One region of the Bacillus sp. FJAT-45066 genome, then DNA from elsewhere that is predicted to be linked to it. Evidence: a T-box and tRNA genes for the amino acid it is inferred to sense, from the RefSeq annotation. Region 1 holds a T-box; the other regions hold tRNA genes.
The links. The T-box of region 1 lies ahead of argS (arginine--tRNA ligase). A T-box ahead of a tRNA ligase gene usually reads a tRNA of that ligase, here a tRNA-Arg.
Positions count from the first base shown of each region.

Region 1 (5,329 bases):
TGGAACAGGAGTAAGCTCCTCTGATGCCTCCACTGTAATAGTTTCACGATCCATGTTTTGAGTTATTCCTTGATATGCTCTAGAAAATGAAACTGGTAGCAATTCCATTGCAGAAGGTGCAACAACTGTTGTAGCAAGAGCTTGTTGTTTTTCTTCTTGCTTTTTCATTTTATCAAATGCACGCTTTTTCTCTTTACGTTGTTTTTTTGCAATGGAAACAGCATGCTCGTACTTTTTTCTTACTTCAGCGTTCCAGCGAAAACCACAAGCAGCTGATGTTCTGTTAAGCTTATCTCCAACTTCATCAAATGCACCTAGCTGTGTTCCACCATCACGAATATATCGTAGGACTGTTTCTGCTAATAATAGATCTTCTTCATGTGACCATGCATCTTGTCTTACTTTTGTCATATTCTTCACTCCCCTTAAACCGACATTTTTTTACCATAGTTGCCAGGTTAGGGAGAAAATATACTTTTTTTATATAATAGGCCTCTTCTATTAAAGATTTTTTGCTGTGTTAAAGTCCGCTGTTGTTTTCCGTGCAAGGCTTCGTCTGTGGGGTCTCCCGCTCCCCGCTTCTCCCGCAGGAGTCTCCGCCTTGCACGGATAACAACAGCTAGTTCTTCCAAAATTAAAAATAAAGTTTACATTTCTTCAGGAGCTTCCATTCCTAATAGGTGTAATCCTTCTTGGAGTACGATTGTTACTGCTTTTACTAGTGCAAGTTTTGAGCTGAGTTTGGGGCCTTCTTCTAATACTTTTACATGACTGTAAAACTTATTAAATTCTTGTGAAAGCTCAAATAAGTATTTGGTAATTTGAGAAGGATCATAGTTTGCAAAACTTTTTTCAACAACTAGCGGGAATTTCATTAATAATTTAATGACGGACCAACTATATTCGTCACTAAGACCAGTAAGCTTCTCATCTGCTGTGGTTGGTGCTTTTCTTAAGATGGAAAAAGCACGAGCATTTGAATATTGCACATAAGGACCAGTGTTACCTTCAAACGTAAGCATTTCTTCTAATGAAAATTCTATATTGTTCAAGCGGTCATTTTTTAAATCATGATAAATAACGGCTCCAACCCCAACTTGTTTAGCGACTTTATTTCTTGAAGCTAAATTTGGGTTTTTCGATTCAATATTTTTCTTAGCAAGGTCAATAGCTTCTTTCAACACTTCTTCTAATAGAACTACTTTTCCTTTACGAGTAGACATCTTTTTCCCATCCTTTAAAATAAAGCCAAATGGAATATGTGTCATTTCATTGGACCAAGCAAAGCCCATTTTGCCTAATGTTTTAAATACTTGTTGAAAATGAAGGCTTTGTTCGTGCCCAACGACATACAACGCTTTAGAAAAGCCATACTCCTTTTGACGGTAAAGTGCTGCTGTTAAATCACGGGTAGCATATAATGTTGCCCCATCTGATTTCTTTATTAAACAAGGAGGAAGATTATATTCTTCAAGAGAAACAATCTCAGCACCATCGGAAGTCTCTAACAAACCTTTTTCTTTTAATAATTCAAGCGTTTCTCCCATTTTGTCATTATAAAACGCTTCTCCATTAAAACTATCAAAACGAATATTTAATAGTTTATATATTTTTTTGAATTCTTTTAAAGACTCATCATGGAACCATTTCCAAAGAGAAAGTGCTTCTTCGTTACCGTCCTCTAATTTCTTAAACCAACTTCTTGCTTCGTCTTCTAATTGTTTATTTCCTAGAGCTTCTTCATGGAATTTCACATATAAACTTAGTAACTCTTTAATTGGATTACTTCTAACTTGCTGTTCATTTCCCCATAATTGATAGGCCACAATCAATTTTCCAAACTGAGTGCCCCAGTCGCCTAAGTGATTTATTCTTACTGTTTTAAAACCACATTTCTCGGCTAAATTGGCCAGTGCATTTCCAATTACAGTTGAACGTAAGTGCCCCATTGAAAATGGTTTTGCTATATTCGGAGAGGAGAGGTCGATCGTAATCGTTTCGCTGTTTCCGAATGTTAAGGAACCGTAAGTATTTCCTTCTGTAAGGACACTATCCAAAACCCCAATACTTACTAATTCTTTTTTTAGATATACATTTACATATGGACCTTCAGCGACTACTTTTTCAAATACATCATGTTTTATTTTGTCAGCCAATTCTTTTGCAATGACAACTGGAGATTTTCTTAATGTTTTTGATAAAATAAAAGCTGGGAAAGCCAGGTCCCCAAGGTGTGCGTATTTTGGGTGTTCGATGAGTTTTTCTATTTCTACTAATGATAAGGTATCTTTTACTTGTTCATGGATGACTTTTGCATACAGTTTACTATAGTCCATTGTTTTTCCTCCTTTTTAAATAAAACAAAAAAATCCCGCCTCTGAAAAAGAGACGAGATTTACCCGCGGTACCACTCTGTTTGTTTCAAAAAGATTGAAACCTACTTTCGTTGTTAACGGGGGCGTTCCCCGGCAAGCTCTACTATCGGTTCGAGTTGCTTCTCAGAAGTGCGGTTCATCTTAGCGTAAACTATTAGGCTCCCACCATCCCTAACTCGCTTTAAATATCTGCTAGACTACTCTCTTCCTCATTGATCACATATAATTTTAGCTATTATAATCAAAAAAATGGAAAGTTACAATAGGTATGTTTATTTCTTTTTCAATTCTTCTAATTTTTCGTAAATAGCATGGAAGCTCTTTTCTTGACCTGATTGTTTTGGCACATAGTATTTCTTTGCTTTCAATAAGTCAGGTAAATATTGCTGCTTTACCCAGCCACCTTCAAAATCATGAGGGTATTGATACTCTACACCTCGACCTAAATCTTTCGCTCCTTTATAATGAGCATCTTTTAAATGTAAAGGGATTTCTCCAACATGTCCTGAACGAATATCTGCTAGAGCTTGATCTAACGCTTTGTAGGCAGAGTTTGATTTTGGAGACAAACATAATTCAACTACTGCATTTGCTAAAGGTATTCTTGCTTCTGGAAAACCAACACGTTCCGCTGATTCAATGGCAGCCAATGTTCGTGAACCAGCTTGCGGACTTGCCAAACCAATGTCTTCATACGCGATAATAAGAAGCCTTCGCCCAATACTAGTTAAGTCGCCAGCTTCAATTAGTCTTGCTAAGTAATGAATGGCTGCATCCACATCGCTTCCGCGGATCGACTTTTGAAATGCAGACAATACATCGTAATGACCGTCACCATCTTTATCATGGTAAAAGCTTTTCTTTTGCAAACATTCTTCCACAATATTCAACGTGATTTCTGCTTCACTCTTGTCATTTGTAGTAGAAATCACCGCAAGTTCCAACGCATTTAATGCCGACCTGACGTCTCCTCCGCATGCGGTAGCTAAATGGTTTAGCGCATCATCCGTGATGATAACGTTATACTCACCAAGCCCTCTGGAGGTATCTTTCAAAGCTCTATATAAAACTTCCTTAATTTGATTAGGAAAAAGAGGCTTTAATTCGAATATTTGACATCTGCTTCGAATGGCTGGGTTAATGGCATGATAAGGATTACTAGTAGTTGCCCCGATTAACGTAACTAATCCGCTCTCTAAATGAGGAAGCAAAAAGTCTTGTTTTCCTTTATCAAGTCTATGAACTTCATCCAAAATCAGTATGATTCCACCAGACATTTTTGCTTCTTGTACAACTATCTCCATATCTTTCTTATTATGAACAACAGCATTTAATGTTCGAAAAGCGTAATTCGTACTGCCTGCAATCGCTGTGGCTATTGAAGTTTTCCCTATACCTGGAGGGCCATATAATATCATGGATGATAAATGTTTTGCTTTTACCATTCGATGAATGATTTTTCCTTCTCCAACAAGATGGTCTTGTCCAACAATTTCCTCTATCGTCTTCGGTCGCATCTGAAATGCTAACGGTTTTTTACTCATGCTTTTCACCTGCTTAATCTTTCTTTTCGTGTAAGCAAAATCTTTGACGTCGATTGATAAACTATTTAAACTAACGTAATTATAATCTACCATACAAACCTTCATTGTTTGAAATGAAATACACTTTTAAATATGCTATAATAGCGTAGGTTTAATGAACGGATAAGTTTCATCATGTATGTTTACTATAGCGAAAAACAAATTACAAATAGTCACACGTTTGTTTATCTAACACGAAATGCGAACATACAACATTTTGAGGATACTAAAAACGTTTTTCATTAAACGATAAGCATGAATGATAAAGACCTAATAAAATATATATAATGATTGCAATAGGAAGAATAAGGGGTGCAGGATTATGAAGATTTCAACTAAAGGTAGATATGGATTAACGATTATGATTGAATTAGCTAAAAATGTTGGGGAAGGGCCATTGTCTTTAAAGTCAATTGCTCAAACACATGACCTATCTGAGCACTATTTAGAGCAATTAATCGCGCCTCTTCGAAATGCGGGACTTGTAAAAAGTATTCGCGGTGCATATGGTGGATATATTTTAGCTGATGAGCCAAGCAAAATTACAGCTGGAGATATTATTCGAGTATTAGAAGGGCCAATTAGTCCTGTTGAAGTTTTAGATGACGAAGAGCCAGCAAAGCGCGAACTTTGGATACGTATTCGCGACGCTGTAAAAGAAGTGTTAGACAACACAACACTAGAAGATCTAGCTAATCACTCAGGCGGAGACCAAGAAGCATACATGTTCTACATCTAAGATAAAAAGTAGTTGCTTATGCACAAGATTAACCAACTAACAACTAATCACTAACCACTAAAAAGGAGGATTTTGCTGATGCCAATTTATTTAGATCATGCTGCTACTTCTCCTATGCATCCAGCTGTGGTGGAAGCGATGATTCCTGTAATGAAAGAAGCATTCGGAAATCCTTCCAGCATCCATTCATTCGGTCGACGAAGCCGTCATTTAGTAGATGAAGCAAGACTTGCAGCTGCTACAGCAATAGGAGCAAAAGAAACAGAAATTATTTTTACGAGCGGTGGTACAGAAGCAGACAACTTGGCCATTATTGGAGTAGCCCGCGCAAACAAACATAAGGGTAACCATATCATCACAACTCAAGTGGAGCACCATGCAGTGCTTCATACGTGTGAACGATTAGAAAAAGATGGTTTCGATGTAACGTATTTACCAGTAGATGAGACTGGTAGAATTTCTATAAATGATCTTGAAACTGCACTAACTGCTGACACGATTTTAGTCACGGTAATGTTCGGGAATAATGAAGTAGGAACAATACAGCCAATTCAAGAGATTGGTACATTACTAAAAGAACACCAAGCCTATTTCCATACAGATGCTGTACAAGCATTTGGATTAGAACGAAT
Region 1 is NZ_NISQ01000001.1:365,175-370,503, forward strand. It holds gene CDZ92_RS01760 (RsfA family transcriptional regulator) at 1-411, opposite strand, end outside; gene argS (arginine--tRNA ligase) at 648-2,336, opposite strand; T-box leader at 2,382-2,597, opposite strand; gene CDZ92_RS01770 (replication-associated recombination protein A) at 2,648-3,919, opposite strand; gene cymR (cysteine metabolism transcriptional regulator CymR) at 4,281-4,697, shown strand; gene CDZ92_RS01780 (cysteine desulfurase family protein) at 4,773-5,329, shown strand, end outside.

Region 2 (5,329 bases), 3.3 Mb from region 1:
CGAAAAATAGATGAAATTGCCGATAAACTTCGCGCAGGGGAAAAAGTTTAACCTTTTAAAGATAGATTTAGAGGAGGAAAAAGACATGGTTAATAAACAAGTACAAGTAGGATTAAAAACAGGATTACAAGCACGCCCAGCTGCTCTTTTCGTTCAAGAGGCAAACCGTTACACAGCCGATATTTTCTTAGAAAAAGACGGTAAAAAAGTAAATGCCAAAAGCATCATGGGCTTAATGAGTTTAGCAGTAAGTTCAGGTGCAACAATCACCCTAATCACAGACGGCCACGACGAGCAAGAAGCATTAGACGCATTGGTGAAGTTTGTGGAGCAAGAAGGATAATTAGTGATTAGGGGTTAGGAAAACCTTAGTGATGAATTGAAAATAGAACAACACCTTTTTTGAGGGTGTTGTTTTTTATTTATTGAGGTTATGATCCATAGAATTATAATCAGCGCCGATATTTGAACTGAATCGCCGATAAAACAGTAGCTTCGCCGATAAATAGGTGGTCAACGCCGATTAAATCTATATTTTCGCTGATAAATATTTAGATTTCGCCGATAAAAACCGAGTTTTCGCCGATAAAATTCACATTTTCGCTGATAAAACCAAGTATACCTCCCGATTGCAAAGTAAACTGTTAATAAACTGTGTATAGAAAAGAATTAGAATGATCTAACATAAAAAATCCAGTTTCCCCACCAAAAAGTGAAGAAACTGGACCATACAATCCTTTAAATTCTAGCTATTTCTAATAACCTTATCAATCAATCCATACTCTAACGCACGGTCAGCAGTCATGAAGTTGTCGCGTTCCGTATCACGCCCGATTACTTCCATAGGTTGACCAGTATTTTCTGCAAGAATACCATTTAACTTCTCACGTAAGAAAAGAATACGTTTCGCAGCAATCTCAATTTCCGTCGCTTGACCTTGTGCTCCACCAAGAGGTTGGTGAATCATCACTTCACTGTTCGGTAAGCAGAAACGCTTGCCCTTTGCACCAGCTGATAATAAGAATGCTCCCATCGATGCAGCCATACCAACACACATTGTGCTCACGTCAGGCTTAATGAAGTTCATCGTATCATAAATTGCCATACCAGCTGAAATTGATCCACCTGGAGAGTTAATGTATAAAGAAATATCTTTCTCCGGATCTTCCGCTGCTAAAAATAACAACTGAGAAACGATGGAGTTTGCAACGTTATCATCGATTGCGCTACCTAGCATAATAATGCGGTCTTTTAAAAGACGAGAATAAATGTCATATGCGCGCTCGCCGCGGCTTGTTTGTTCAATAACTGTAGGAATTAAGTTCATTTTCACTTTTCCTCCTTCTCATAGTTCCGTTAAAATAAGTCAGGAAAATAATTTCCTTATGTACTTTTATCATACATATAAGGTCAAGAATGGTCAAATAAAAACCATCGCAAAATACGATACATTTTTCTACCCCTATACATCATATCCATTCCACGTAAAAATAAACTTCTTTAGTGGTTAGTTGTTAGTAATTAGTGATTAGGAAATGGAAACAATACTAGCCACTATGCACTAGCCACTAGTAACTAACCATTAAAAGCTTTTTATCTTGTTTTCACTCTTTATATGACATATAATATTTTCATTGCATTATATACGTGCGCTCGTAGCTCAGGGGATAGAGCGGTGGTTTCCGGTACCATGTCTGACGGGGGTTCGAATCCCTTCGAGCGCGCCATTGATTGGAAAATATTTAAACTAGTATGCTACATATATTCTTGTTATAATTTTTTTGTAGCGGACAAGTGCCGCAACATCCAATAAACAACCAACCTAGTGTCGGCGCACTAGGTTTTTATTTTTTTCAGCTATGTTAAAGCGTAGTGTTGATATTTAAATACTTACCTGTTGATTTCCGTGCAAGACTGAGACTCCTCGAAAATGCTATCGCATTTCCTTACGAAGGATGCATCGCTCCCGTAGCCTTCCTTGTCCTGCGGGAGAAGCGGGGAACGGGAGATCCCACAGGCGCTTGCGCCGAGGAGTAGGTTTTTTCACGACAGTGAAAATAACCTTCCTTTTTACCGCCCGCGGAAAGCGAAGCCTTGCACGGAAATCAACATTGGCCTTTTACACATCATTTTTTAAAAAAATCCCCACAAACCCACAATAACTAACATAATTCTTCTATCTACCTCGTATATAATAATTACTAGGATAATGGCCTTACATACCATATATTTTCTATACCATATGCTACGTATCTCATGTAAAATAGATAAGTGGAGGAGGAATAGCGATGAAGATGAAACAAGATGTCGGTCTATATCAAATGCAAACGTTAAAGCTTGCGATGACTCAAGAATTAAAGCAAGCCATTTCATTACTTCAATATTCCACAATCGAACTTGCGACATATATACAAGAACAAGTATTAGAAAATCCGTTACTTGATCTAAAAGAAACATTTACAAACACACATCCAATTAGAAATCGTACTACGAGCATCAACTCAAACGAATTTTCCATTGAAAATGTTAGCTATCAAGGCGAAACATTACATGATCATATAAAGGCACAATTACTTGACTTACACTTATCAAAACAAGAGCATGCGACATTACAAGCCATGCTAGACTATATCGACAAAAACGGCTATATCACGGAAGAAACAACTTTCATTGCAAAGCAACTTCGGAAACAAGAAGTAGAAGTACAAAAAGCGATACAAACCATACAAAATCTCGATCCATCAGGTATAGGTGCAAGAAATCTAAAAGAATGCTTACTTCTTCAGCTAAAAAGTATGGACAACCGTGAACTACTGGCTGAACGAATTATTGAAAACGATTTTGACTTACTTTCGCAAAAAACGTTCAAAACAATATCAAAAAAATATGAAATTACATTAAAAGAAGTCCAACACCTCTTTGATTTGATCACGACTTTAAATCCACGACCAGGTCAACAATATGAAACGAGAGAACAACCGAAATATATTGTTCCTGACTTGATGGTACAAAAAATAAATGGAGATTGGCTAGTTGGCGTGAATGACGAATTTTTACCACAGTTAACGGTCAATCGCTTATATCAAAGAGCCTTGAAAAAAGAAGCGAACGATTATTTGGAAGAAAAAATGAAGCATTGCCAATGGCTCATTCGAAGTATAGATTACAGGAAAAAAACACTTGTAGGAGTTATGGAGGAAATAGTGACCTTGCAACAAAGTTTTTTCTTAAATGGCCCTGAATTTTTGAAACCGTTAACACTGAAAATGATTGCCCAAAGGCTTCAAGTGCACGAATCTACAGTAAGTCGAGCGACGAAAGATAAATATGTTCAAACTCCATTCGGACTATATGAATTAAAGCACTTCTTTAGTCAAGGTGTAGCAACGGTATACGCTGAAGATAAATCGTCTAAGCAAGTCCATCAAGTGCTACAAAAATTAGTCGATGGGGAAGATAAACGAAAACCGTTATCCGATCAAAAGCTGACAACTATAATGAAGAAAGATTATCATATAGATATCTCGCGAAGGACAGTGGCAAAATATCGGGACATTCTCGGAATTCCATCTTCTTCCATGAGGAAAAGGTACGATTGAAAGGTGAGTTAAATTGGAATTTATTCTATATACTAAAGAAAATTGTTCGCTTTGTGATAAGGCAAAAGTGATAGTGGAAGATTTGCAAAAAGAGTATGAGTTTACATTTAAAGAAGTAGATATTTATAAAGATGATGCATTGTTAGAGTTATATCAAATTAGAATTCCAGTACTCGAGAACGATGGAGAAGTTTATGCAGAAGGAATTTTTCACAAAGAAGACATAAGAAAACGTTTACATGAAAAATTGGGGTAAAACCTAGTTGCAATAAGGGTTTCATCTTTGTTACAATCAAGATGTAGCAAAGGTGAATTTTTTTTATTAGTGGTGGGACATAATATGTCATAGAGGGACGGAAAACGTCCATCATATCATTTTTAAGAATAATGAACCACTAAAAGGGGTAGCTATCATGAGAGAGTTAATTGAAGTACAAAAGAAATTGTTACCCGATCTTCTTTCCATTATGCAGAAACGTTACGAGATTTTACGCTACATACGATTAATGCAGCCAATTGGAAGAAGAGCTTTGTCGGTCAACTTAGGTTTGAGCGAACGAGTACTCCGGAGTGAAGTCGATTTTTTAAAATCGCAAAACTTACTTCTTGTACACTCATCCGGTATGACGTTAACGCAAGAGGGTACAGTACTCATGCAAAAGTTAGAAGAAATGATGAAGGAAGTCTTCGGACTTAAACACTTAGAAGAAAAAGTAAAAAAAACACTTCATCTACCTAATGTTGTCGTTGTTGCTGGAGATAGTGATACATCTCCTTGGGTGAAAAAAGAGATGGGACGCGCATGTGTCACATGTATGAGAGAACGATTCCATGCAGAGAATATTATCGGAGTTGCGGGTGGCACAACGATTGCTGCAGTTGCAGAGATGATGAAACCGGATGCTAAAAATCGTGAACTTCTTTTCGTACCAGCTCGAGGTGGCCTTGGAGAGAATGTACAAAATCAAGCAAACACCATTTGTGCCTCAATGGCTGAAAAAGCATTAGGAAGCTATCGTTTACTACACATTCCTGATGAACTAAGTAACGCATCCTACCAAACGATGATTGAAGAACCTTCGATTAAAGAGGTACTTTCCCTCATTAAAAAATGTAGTATGGTCGTTCACAGTATAGGGGACGCTAAAACGATGGCAGAACGTCGAAAAACTGATCAAGCTAAAGTAGCTACGATCGAGCAAAAACAGGCAGTTGCCGAAGCGTTTGGCTATTATTTTAATGAACAAGGAGAAGTTGTTCATAAAGTAAAAACAGTTGGAATGCAACTTGCTGAATTGGAAAAAATAGAAACGGTAATCGCTGTCGCTGGAGGAGCATCTAAGGCAAAAGCAATCCGGGCTTACTTAAAACAAGCACCTAACACGATTCTTATAACAGATGAAGGTGCAGCAAAAGAGTTGATTAGGGAGTAACACCCCTTCAAATAGGTTACGAATGTAGCCATACAAAATAAAAATTTTCTTAGAATCCTAAGGAGGAACTTAACATGGCAGTAAAAATTGGTATTAATGGTTTTGGACGTATTGGACGTAACGTATTTCGTGCAGCTTTAAAAAACGCTGAGGTAGAAGTAGTAGCAGTTAACGACTTAACAGATGCTAACATGCTTGCTCACCTTTTAAAATATGATTCTGTTCACGGCAGATTAGACGCTGAAGTAACAGTTGATGGCAACAGCTTAGTAGTAAACGGAAAAGCGATCAAAGTAA
Region 2 is NZ_NISQ01000001.1:3,698,821-3,704,149, forward strand. It holds gene whiA (DNA-binding protein WhiA) at 1-51, shown strand, start outside; gene CDZ92_RS18440 (HPr family phosphocarrier protein) at 86-343, shown strand; gene clpP (ATP-dependent Clp endopeptidase proteolytic subunit ClpP) at 746-1,327, opposite strand; tRNA gene CDZ92_RS18450 (tRNA-Arg) at 1,650-1,727, shown strand; gene rpoN (RNA polymerase factor sigma-54) at 2,289-3,599, shown strand; gene CDZ92_RS18460 (glutaredoxin family protein) at 3,613-3,855, shown strand; gene CDZ92_RS18465 (sugar-binding transcriptional regulator) at 4,013-5,032, shown strand; gene gap (type I glyceraldehyde-3-phosphate dehydrogenase) at 5,107-5,329, shown strand, end outside.
Region 2: it has a tRNA-Arg gene. The T-box ahead of argS (arginine--tRNA ligase) is inferred to sense a tRNA for this amino acid. The anticodon was not compared.

Region 3 (5,329 bases), 110 kb from region 1:
TCACGTCCTGAAAAGGTGAATACAGGAAGGTTTTAATCTTTGATTTTTGATATACTATAAAGGAAAACTGGAAGGGGTTAGCGTAAGCTACCTCTTCTTCTGTTTGTGATGAATGTGAAAAATAAAGGAGCACAAAGCAAATGACAAGAGTAGATGGTAGACAAAAAAACGAAATCCGTACTGTTGAAATTATTCCTAACTACATTAAACACCCAGAAGGATCTGTACTTATTTCTGTCGGTGATACAAAAGTTATTTGTACAGCAAGTATTGACGAAAGAGTACCTCCTTTTATGCGTAACCAAGGGAAAGGTTGGATTACAGCAGAATATTCTATGTTACCTCGAGCTACAGAACAAAGAACAATGAGAGAGTCAACAAAAGGAAAAGTTACAGGTAGAACGATGGAAATTCAGCGTCTAATTGGCCGAGCACTTCGATCTGTCATTGATTTAGAAAAAGTAGGAGAGCGCACAATTTGGATTGATTGTGATGTTATTCAAGCAGATGGTGGAACTAGAACGGCTTCCATCACAGGTGCGTATGTGGCATCAGTTTTTGCGTTACATAAACTTTTAAAAGATAAAAAAATAAAGAAGTTACCTGTTCATAACTTTTTAGCGGCAACTTCAGTAGGCGTTGACCCAGAACATGGCGAGATTTTAGACTTAAATTACATAGAAGATTCAAAAGCAAATGTGGATATGAATGTTATAATGAATGGAAAATTAGAGCTAGTGGAGGTCCAAGGTACTGGTGAAGAAGCTACATTCTCACGTAGTCAATTAAATAACCTTCTCGACTTAGCAGAAGAAGGAATATTAGAATTAATAGAGCACCAAAAAGAAGCGTTAGGTGAAATTGCTACATTAATAGGTGATGGGAAATGAAAGAGTTAATAATTGCTACAAATAATAAAGGCAAAGTAAAAGAATTTCAAAATATTTTTTCAGCTAAAGGGTATTCAGTAAAATCATTAAAAGACTTTCCAGAAATACAAGACGTAGAAGAAACAGGTACGACATTTGAGGAAAACGCGCTCCTTAAGGCTACAGAAGTTTCTAAAACACTTAACGTAGTAGTTATAGCCGATGACTCTGGTTTGGAAGTGGATGCTTTAGATGGAGAACCTGGGGTTTATTCAGCACGCTATGCTGGGAATGAAAAAAGTGACGAAGCAAACATAGATAAAGTGTTAGAAAAATTGCAAGGTGTTCCTGCGGAAAAAAGAACAGCCAGGTTCGTTTGCGTACTAGCAGTTGCAATGCCAGACGGTGAAAGTTTTACGGTAAGGGGAACGTGTGAAGGGTTTATAGCTTCAGAGCGAAAAGGTGAAAATGGCTTTGGTTATGATCCGATTTTTTATATAAAAGAAATAGATAAAACGATGGCTCAACTTTCAAAAGAAGAAAAAAATAAAATTAGCCATCGTGCAAGAGCGATAGAACGATTGGAAAAACGTTGGGAGAAACTGTAAAATCAAGGAGATTTTATTCCATGAAAGTATTAATAATAAGTGATAATCATGGCGATGAGGAACTGTTAAAAGAAATAGCAAAAAGGCATTCGCCTGAAGTTAATGCACTGTTTCATTGTGGGGATTCAGAGTTAGCTGCAAACAGTGAAGCAATGAAACATTATGAAAGTGTTCGTGGTAACTGTGACTATGATTCGAATTATCCGCAAGAATTAACGAAAGATGTAAATGGTGTACGTTTTTACATAACACACGGTCATCTACATCAAGTGAAATCAACGTTAATGCCAATAAAATATAGAGCGGAAGAAGTAGGTGCTAGAGTTGTTTGTTTCGGACACTCTCATATTGCAGGGACTGAGATGGTAGATGGCATATTATTTATTAATCCAGGCAGTATCCTACTTCCTCGTATGACAAAGGACCAATCCTATGTTATACTAGAGTATAGTGATAATGATTTTTCAGTACTTTACTATAATGAAATAGGTCATTTGTTAAAATCTTTTTCTTTTAAAAACTAATATTTAACAGGGAAGTATTAATACTTCCCTGACTTATAAAAATTATGGTAGAAAAATTTACGAAAAAGTGTTGACTTTATTATTTGGTTCTCCTATAATAAATCTTGTCGCTGCTAGTTAACATGAAAAAATTGCTAACAAGTTAAGACCTAAACATAATATGTCCCAGTAGCTCAGCTGGATAGAGCAACGCCCTTCTAAGGCGTGTGTCGGGGGTTCGAATCCCTCCTGGGACGCCATTTTACACCATAGAATTTTGTTTATGAGCACTTTGCAAAGAGTGTTGATAAATTTAATTCTGTGGTGTTTTTATTTTTCTACATAAGCTAACCCCTAACAGCCAACTTCTAATTACTATCTACTAAAAGCACCTTGTACTCTCCACCAACTACTGATAAACTTTAAACAAATAATTCACAAAAAAAACAGGGTGGTACAGATCAATGAAAAAAGACAAACAAAATATCGTACAATTCCCTAACCTAAAACAACGATTGCTCGAAAAAGCGATGGAAACAATGAAGCAAAAAAATTTTCATGACGCCTTAAAGCTATTCGAAGAAGCACAAGACTTTGAATTTGCACCTGCAGAAGTGGAATTAGGTATCATCGTTTGCCTAATGGAAACAGGAGACTTACAGGAAGCGAAACAAAGGTGCAAAAGACTATTACAAGAAGACATTGGAGACTATTTTCATACATTACAAATGTATATCACGATCCTCATCCAATTAAAAGAGTATGAAGAAGTGAAACTCACGATTGAAGCAATCCTTCAAGAAGAAAGAATACCAGCCCAACAAGCACAAACGTTTTATCAACTTTTAGAATTTGCAAGAAAGATGCTTCCATATGAAGAACAGAGCGAAAAACTAAAAGACGAAACAAAAGATGGTCAGCTTCAAATAGACGAATTAATAAATGGCGACACTCAAAAACAATATATGATCATTCAACAACTAAAACATTTACACGTACGACCGTATAAAGAATACATATTAAATTACTTAGAGGATTCCAATCGACATCCAGTATTAAAAACATTTTTATTGAATGTTCTAATGGAACAAGAATGGAATATAGAAGTTACCGTTCAAAAGCTTAGTCGAACAATTAAAGTAAAGCCAATTGAACTAAATTTTGATACAAAGTCATCATTTTTACTAAGTGTGGAGTCTATTCTTGATGATAAAATAAACTCGAACAATCCTACAATGTTTGACACACTACAGGATATGATTGTTCGTTTACATGCTGTACTTTTTCCGCTTACATTAGAAGGGGAAAACGCTAAAGTATGGGCTGCGGCATTACATAGTTTAGGAAACGAATATTACGGTTTTACTGCGGAACTTGACCATGTTGCACTAGATTACGATGTGGACATAAATCAACTATCCACAATCAGAGATACAATTGTAAAACTTGAAGAATTTTCATATTTACAATTATAATCGTTATTGTTGAAGAAAAAGAATCATGTGTTATAATATAATGGTTGTAAACTGTATATAAATCATATTTTAAATTTATGTAGATATGGGAATACAGTAATTAGACCTTATGACATAGGGAAAATTTAATCGCTATGTACATGTACCACCTACATATAAGTAGTGTGCAGAATAGGTAATGTTAGTTTCATTAGGTTAGACTGACCATTATCATTTCGAAAATAGATTGTTGGAGGGAAAATCAATGTCTGCAAAATGGGAAAAATTAGAAGGTAATGAAGGCGTATTAACAGTAGAAGTTGATGCAGAAACTGTTAATAAAGGTCTTGACGAAGCTTTTAAAAAGGTAGTACAAAAAGTTAATGTTCCAGGTTTCCGTAAAGGGAAAATGCCTCGTGGAATGTTTGAACAACGTTTCGGCGTGGAATCTTTATTCCAAGACGCTCTAGACATCATTCTTCCAGAAGCATATGCTAGTGCAATTGTTGAAGCTGGAATTGAGCCAGTAGATCGTCCAGAAATCGATGTTCAAGATATGGCTAAAAACCAACCTTTAGTTTTCACTGCTAAAGTTATTGTTAAGCCAGAAGTTAAATTAGGCGACTACAAAGGGTTAGAGGTAGAACGATTAGAAGCTACTGTAACAGACGAAGAAGTAGATGCAGAATTAAAAACATTACAAGAGCGTCAAGCTGAGCTTGTTGTAAAAGAAAGTGGCGCAGTTGAAAACGGCGACACAGTAGTAATGGATTTCGAAGGTTTCGTTAACGATGAAGCATTTGAAGGTGGAAAAGGTGAAAACTACTCCCTTGAAATTGGTTCTGGTCAATTCATTCCAGGTTTTGAAGATCAATTAGTTGGTTTAGAAGCTGGAGTAGAAAAAGACGTAGAAGTAACTTTCCCTGAAGAGTACCATGCTGAAAACTTAGCTGGTCAACCAGCTGTATTCAAAGTTACTGTACATGAAATCAAAACAAAAGAATTACCAGCATTAGACGATGAGTTTGCTAAAGAAGTTGATGAAGAAGTAGAATCTTTAGAACAACTTAAAGCAAAAACAAGAGAGCGTTTAGAAACTTCTAAAAAGCAAGATGCTGAAAACCACTTAAAAGATACTTTAGTGGAAAAAGCTACTGAAAATGCAGAAGTAGAAATTCCAGAAGCAATGGTTAACACAGAAGTTGACCGTATGGTTCGCGAATTCGAACAACGCCTTCAAATGCAAGGTATGAATCTTGAACTTTACTTCCAATTCTCAGGTCAAGACGAAGAAGCTCTTCGTGGACAAATGAAAGAAGATGCTGCTAAACGCGTAAAAATGAACTTAACATTAGAAGCGATTGCAGTAGCAGAAAACATTGAAGTTACGGAAGAAGAAGCGAACGAAGAGTTAGAAAAAATGTCTGCAATGTACAACATGCCTATTGAACAAATTAAACAAGCATTAGGTAGCATTGAAGGCGTAAAAGAAGATTTAAAAATTAGAAAAGCAATGGATCTACTTGTAGAAAACAGTAAAGATGTTGCATAATAGTAAATAAGAAACAAGGCGCGATTTAACTCGTGCCTTGTTTTGTACAATAAATTAATATTTACATTCTAAGTTTCGGCCATTTCTACTCCTTCTGCGTGTGTTATTTCATATAAGGATGGATACAATAGTACAGACTCTATTTTTAAAGTCCATACATAATGTTTTAAAGAGATATTATTACCATTGTTAAGTAAAGATGTGGTAAAATGCAGTACATAATAATAGAATATTTATAAAAGCAGATGGACGAGATGAGAGAGAAATGATAAGGGGTGAAACATTATGTTTAAGTTTAACGATGAAAAAGGACAATTAAAATGTTCTTTTTGTGGGAAAACCC
Region 3 is NZ_NISQ01000001.1:257,666-262,994, forward strand. It holds gene CDZ92_RS01255 (GerMN domain-containing protein) at 1-36, shown strand, start outside; gene rph (ribonuclease PH) at 141-890, shown strand; gene CDZ92_RS01265 (XTP/dITP diphosphatase) at 887-1,477, shown strand; gene CDZ92_RS01270 (metallophosphoesterase family protein) at 1,498-2,001, shown strand; tRNA gene CDZ92_RS01275 (tRNA-Arg) at 2,164-2,240, shown strand; gene CDZ92_RS01280 (tetratricopeptide repeat protein) at 2,445-3,455, shown strand; gene tig (trigger factor) at 3,700-4,986, shown strand; gene clpX (ATP-dependent protease ATP-binding subunit ClpX) at 5,272-5,329, shown strand, end outside.
Region 3: it has a tRNA-Arg gene. The T-box ahead of argS (arginine--tRNA ligase) is inferred to sense a tRNA for this amino acid. The anticodon was not compared.